Regions from separate parts of the Citrobacter sp. Cm046 genome, predicted to be linked through region 1. Evidence: predicted binding sites of a transcription regulator. Region 1 holds the regulator's gene; the other holds the start of a gene.
The links. Region 1 encodes PurR, which represses purine synthesis genes. Its sites were predicted from a motif close to CANGCAAACGTTTGCNTG; they were not measured.
Positions count from the first base shown of each region.

Region 2: a site for PurR is predicted at 1,347-1,364, ahead of pyrD (quinone-dependent dihydroorotate dehydrogenase). Genes of this name have one in related genera too.

Region 1 covers NZ_JAOWGP010000037.1:10,091-13,255, forward strand. Annotated here, with positions in the region: gene OGX98_RS08790 (MFS transporter) at 1-510, opposite strand, end outside; gene cydH (cytochrome bd-I accessory subunit CydH) at 688-777, opposite strand; gene purR (HTH-type transcriptional repressor PurR) at 1,075-2,100, shown strand; gene punR (DNA-binding transcriptional activator PunR) at 2,106-3,029, opposite strand; gene punC (purine nucleoside transporter PunC) at 3,142-3,165, shown strand, end outside.
Region 2 covers NZ_JAOWGP010000034.1:210,588-213,752, forward strand. Annotated here, with positions in the region: gene OGX98_RS05785 (sulfonate ABC transporter substrate-binding protein) at 1-636, opposite strand, end outside; gene ssuE (NADPH-dependent FMN reductase) at 629-1,204, opposite strand; gene pyrD (quinone-dependent dihydroorotate dehydrogenase) at 1,449-2,459, shown strand; gene zapC (cell division protein ZapC) at 2,626-3,165, shown strand, end outside; gene OGX98_RS05805 (YcbX family protein) at 3,165-3,165, opposite strand, start outside.

The sequences.
Region 1 (3,165 bases):
CACGCCCAGACCCGCAGTTGCCAAGAATGACATTCGCCAGCCGATGGTCTCGCCCAGCCAGGTTGCCGCAGGGACACCGCCAATATTGGCGATCGTTAGGCCCATAAACATGGTAGCAACCGCGCTGGCCTGCTTGTGTTTTGGCACCACGCTCGCCGCCACAACAGAACCAAGGCCAAAAAAAGCGCCGTGATTAAGACTGGTCAAAATACGTGAAAGCATGAGAGTGGTGTAATCCGGTGCAATTGCCGAAAGCACATTACCCAGTGTAAATATCGCCATCAGAAAAATAAGCGCATTACGGCGCGCACGATGAGAAAGCAACAATGTCATCAACGGAGCACCCACCATCACGCCAACCGCATATGCGCTGATTAACATTCCGGCAGCAGGAATCGAGACATCCACACCCCGGGCAATGACGGGTAATAATCCCATAGGAGAAAATTCGGTCGTGCCAATACCGAACGCACCAATCGCCAGTGCCAGTAACGGATAATTTATTTTCATACTTCGACTCCATAACGTCGAGCCGTGGCACGACACGTAATAAGAGCCAAAAGCATGACATTGATCGCAAAAATAATAAAGTTAACAAATTTGCAAAAGACTTTTGCAAATTCGCAAATAATAGAACGGGAAAAACGTGCTGAAGGGATGAGGGAGATTGCTCTCCCTCGGAGTAAATCAATGCAGTGCTGCGGTCAAACCACTTGCTACAATCAGGCCCAGAACAATAATGGTGGTGACTAACGAAAATTTCAGATCGGTGCTCATCAAGTTTTCTCCTTTTTATTCCCACACAAAAAGTGATATTGCGCATTTTTGCATACTTGAACGCAAAAATCTCTCACGATTTATATTGATAAATGCTTTTAACTCTTCCCCTTTTCGTTAAGATCAGACAAAATTCCACGCTTACTTGATTAGCGTACCGGCCATTGACCCCTTCCTGACGTTCCGTGTCGTTTTCCCGGCGTGCCGCAACTCTGACGTTGCGTTAAGGGTGTGTAAAGGCAAACGTTTACCTGGAGTATTCTCAGGAGCTTAGGATATGGTCTGGAGTGAGATGTAATGGCAACAATTAAAGATGTAGCGAAGCGAGCAAACGTTTCCACTACAACCGTATCACATGTAATTAACAAGACGCGCTTTGTCGCGGAAGAAACGCGTAATGCAGTCTGGGCAGCCATTAAAGAGTTGCACTACTCTCCCAGCGCAGTTGCGCGCAGCCTGAAGGTGAATCACACCAAGTCGATCGGCTTGTTGGCGACCAGCAGCGAAGCCGCCTATTTCGCGGAAATTATCGAAGCCGTTGAGAAAAATTGTTTCCAGAAAGGCTACACGCTGATTCTGGGTAACGCATGGAATAGCCTCGAAAAGCAGCAGGCATATCTCTCAATGATGGCGCAAAAGCGCGTCGATGGCTTACTGGTAATGTGTTCTGAGTATCCGGAATCACTGCTTTCCATGCTCGAAGAGTATCGCCATATTCCGATGGTCGTCATGGACTGGGGCGAAGCGAAAGCCGACTTTACCGACACGGTCATTGATAACGCTTTCGAAGGCGGTTATATGGCGGGTCGATATCTGGTAGAACGCGGCCACCGCGAGATTGGCGTGATCCCAGGCCCTATGGAGCGCAACACCGGCGCCGGACGCCTGGCAGGATTTATGAAAGCGATGGAAGAAGCGCTGATTAAAGTACCTGAAAACTGGATCGTACAGGGCGATTTTGAACCAGAATCCGGATATCGCGCCATGCAGCAAATCCTCTCCCAGTCGCATCGTCCGACTGCCGTCTTCTGCGGTGGCGATATCATGGCGATGGGTGCTCTTTGCGCCGCTGACGAGATGGGTTTGCGTGTACCGCAGGATGTGTCGTTGATCGGTTATGACAACGTGCGCAACGCCCGCTTCTTCACGCCAGCGTTGACCACGATTCACCAGCCGAAAGATTCGTTAGGTGAGACTGCCTTCAATATGCTGTTAGACCGTATCGTAAACAAGCGCGAAGAGTCGCAATCTATTGAGGTCCACCCTCGACTGGTGGAGCGTCGCTCCGTTGCCGACGGCCCATTCCGCGATTACCGTCGTTAAACCTGTTATACGGGAGCCTGTTCCGGCTCCCGTAGCCACTCTTTATTCAGCGTTTCGCTATCTCCCAGGTAGTCCAGCAACCAGAGCAGTGCTGGCGACGTATCATTTTGCTGCCAGGTCAGACAACATGCGGCATCAGGAAAAGGGTTTTCCAGCTGCAAAGCAACCCACTTACCGCTATCGATCCACGGTTTAGCAAAATGTGTTGGCACCATGCCCACACATAGCCCAGCCGATAAACAGGTAGCAGAGGATTCCCAGTCCGGTACCACGACACGTTTTTGGTTATCCAGCAGCCATGTGATTCGTTTCGGTAGCGTGCGCGAAGTATCTTCACGAACCAACGACGGCCAGTTGCGCAACGTGTCATCGCTTAATGGCCCGGGAATCGAAGCCAACGGGTGATGGCTCGCCACCACGCAACTCCAGCTCAGCATTCCCATATCACGAAACGTGTAACGTCCCCCCACCGGAATCGCCTGCGTTGCACCGATCGCCAGTTCGACGCGACCATCCGATAGCGCATCCCAGACACCGTTAAACACTTCCTGAAAAACCAGCAGTTCCACATCATCGAAGTGACGATAGAAATCCACAATCATCTGCCGGGTGCGTTCCGGTCGCACAATATTATCGACTGCAATCGCGAGCTGCCCTCGCCAGCCGTTGGCGATTTGCTGACATTGCTGGCGAGTGATCTGCATTTTTTTGATAACAGACCGACCTTCTTTTAAAAACCACGCCCCTGCGGGTGTTAGTTCCACATCCCGATGACGTCGCTCGAAAAGCGGAACTGCAAGCCACTCCTCCAGTTGACGAACGGTGTAGCTTACCGCCGAAGGTACACGGTGCAACTCCTGCGCAGCCGAACTAAAGCTGCCGTTACGCGCAACCGCATCAACGACTTCAAGTGAATATTCCGACCACATAGTCTGCCTACAAAAATTTTGAAATCAGTAAACAAATATTAGCGTTTCACAGCGAGAATTTCACTCACTACACTCTGCGACACTGTTTTACTGCTTAAAAAGAGAAATGATGATGCAACCTGGAAAAGGGTTTTTA
Region 2 (3,165 bases), on a different contig from region 1:
CTGCTTGAGGTCGGTACCGTCTTTCAGCACGCGAACGTCACCTTGCAGCAAGGCTGCGGAGTAGTACGGATCCCAGATAGCCCAGGCATCAACGTTTCCCTGTTCGAAGGCGGCACGGGCGTCAGCGGGCGTCAGATAAGTAGCTTGAATGTCGGTAAATTTCAGCCCGGCCTGTTGCAGGGCACGGAGCAGTAGATTGTGTGAACTTGAGCCTTTCTGGAAGGCGACTTTGTGTCCTTTCAGTTCTGCAACGGTTTGAATTGGGCTATTTTTCGGCACCAGAATGACTTCGGCTTTCGGCTTGGCGGGTTCGACGCCCACGTAGACCAGGTCGGCTCCGGCAGCCTGGGCAAAGATCGGCGGAATATCACCGGTGCTGCCCAGATCGATGCTGCCGATATTCAATGCTTCCAGCATTTGCGGGCCGGCTGGAAATTCTACCCAGGAGATTTTCGTCTGCGGATAGCGTTTTTCCAGTAGCTGATGGTTTTTTGCCAGCACCATGCTGATGCTACTTTTCTGATAGCCGATACGCAGTACGTCTGGCGCCGCGTCTGCGGCGTGAGCCAGTGTTGACAGAGAAAGCAGTCCGCTCAGCGCCAGCCACGAAGTGTGACGCTTTAGTAAATTAAACATGGGCCGCACCTCGCAGAGCGTTCAACGGTGGAAGTTGCACATCGCGGCGATGCAACGCCAGCCAGAAAGTGTCGAGCGCGCTGTCCAGGCGCAATTGCAGGTTTGGCGTAAACTGCGGCTTATGTTGATAATCGATGATCTGCGAATCGTCGGCAAAAACGCCGTGCAGGATCTCCTGGGCTTTGAGTGCGCTCAGCACCGGTTTCAGCGCGTAATCGACAGCCAACAGATGTGCAACTGTGCCGCCGGTCGCCAATGGCAGAACAACTTTTCCTTCCAGCGCGCGTTCAGGAAGCAGGTCGAGCAACGTTTTCAGAGCGCCAGAGTAAGCGGCTTTATATACAGGAGTGGCAACAATCAGTCCGTCAGCATCTTTTAACTGTTCGATAAACGCCTTCAGGGCTGGGCTGTCAAAGCGTGCATAGATCAGATCTTCTGGCTCAAAATTGTGAAGGTTCCAGTGGTAAACATCGACATCCTGCCCGTTCAGTTTTTCTCGTGCATATTCCAGTAAGGCACTGGAGCGAGAGGGAAAGCGTGGGCTTCCCGCCAGGGTGATAACGCGCATAATTTATAAACTCTCCTTATAACTAATTGTTCGCTTTTATTTAACATTGATAACAATTTGTGCAGTCTGGCAGAGAGATTTTGTTTATCGAAATGATTTATACGGAATAGAAAAGCTGAAAAATGCATAAAACGAACCTCGGGAGGGAAACGTTTGCTATTTATTGCCACAGGTCAATTCCCTTTTTGCTCGCGATCGCACATAATACGCCCCCGGTTTGCACACCGGGAATCCAGGAGAGTTCATGTACTACCCCTTCGTTCGTAAAGCCCTTTTTCAGCTCGATCCTGAGCGCGCTCATGAATTTACATTCCAGCAATTACGTCGCATTACGGGCACGCCGCTTGAAGCGCTTGTCCGTCAGAAAGTACCCGCAAAGCCGGTTACCTGTATGGGGCTGACGTTTAAAAATCCGCTTGGCCTGGCAGCCGGGTTGGATAAGGACGGGGAGTGCATTGATGCACTTGGCGCAATGGGATTCGGCTCGATTGAGATAGGCACCGTGACGCCACGACCTCAACCGGGTAACGATAAGCCGCGCCTTTTCCGTCTGGTGGATGCAGAAGGTCTGATCAACCGTATGGGGTTTAATAATCTGGGTGTTGATAACCTGGTGGAGAACGTTAAGAAATCGCATTTTGACGGTATTCTGGGGATTAATATTGGTAAGAATAAAGATACCCCGGTAGAGAATGGCAAAGATGACTATCTGATTTGTATGGAAAAAGTCTATGCTTATGCTGGTTATATTGCGGTGAATATTTCCTCGCCAAATACCCCAGGATTACGCACGCTGCAATACGGCGAAGCGCTGGATGATTTGCTGACGGCAATTAAAAATAAACAAAACGATCTGCAAGCGATCCATCATAAATATGTTCCAGTGGCGGTAAAGATCGCGCCGGATCTTTCTGAGGAAGAACTGATCCAGGTGGCTGATAGTTTAGTTCGCCATAATATCGATGGCGTTATTGCCACTAACACAACACTCGATCGTTCTCTGGTTCAGGGAATGAAAAATTGCGATCAAATGGGTGGGTTGAGTGGTCGACCGCTGCAATTAAAAAGTACGGAAATTATTCGCATGTTGTCTCGTGAATTAAAAGGGCAACTGCCAATTATCGGTGTGGGCGGTATCGACTCCGTTATTGCTGCGCGTGAGAAAATAGCAGCGGGTGCTTCGCTGGTTCAGATTTATTCCGGCTTTATTTTTAAAGGTCCGCCGTTGATTAAAGAAATCGTCACCAATATCTGAACTTTGCCTTAATCAGACAACCAGGGCTTTATTTCTAGTCCTGGTTGTTTTATATTCCTTTACTGTTGCTTATTTAAACATTTTAGGCTTTTATTATTAGGGCAATTAACGAAGCGGAAAAAGGATACTACCGCGACGGCGATGATTAAGGAAAGGAGAGAAACTGATGCGAATTAAACCTGACGATAACTGGCGCTGGTATTATGATGAAGAGCACGATCGTATGATGCTCGATTTAGCCAATGGCATGTTATTTCGCTCGCGTTTTGCTCGCAAAATGCTCACCCCTGATGCATTTTCTCCGTCCGGTTTTTGTGTTGATGATGCCGCACTTTATTTTTCTTTTGAAGAAAAATGCCGTTACCTGGATTTAGCCAAAGAACAAAAAGCTGAACTGGTGCTTAATGCGCTGGTGGCTATTCGTTATCTCAAACCGCAGATGCCAAAAAGCTGGCACTTTGTAGCGCATACCCTTAACTGGTCTCCGACCGTGGGAGATGCTGCCTGTGTCTGGTTAAGTGATACCGAAGAACAGGTGAATTTGTTAGTGGTTGAACCTGGTGAAAATGCCGCGCTTTGTCTGCTCGCACAGCCTGGAGTCGTTATTGCCGGACGCACGATGCAACTCGGTGACGCCATCAAAATTATGAACGACAGACTGAAACCGCAGATCCCTGCCGACAGTTTCAGCCTGGAGCAGGCGGTT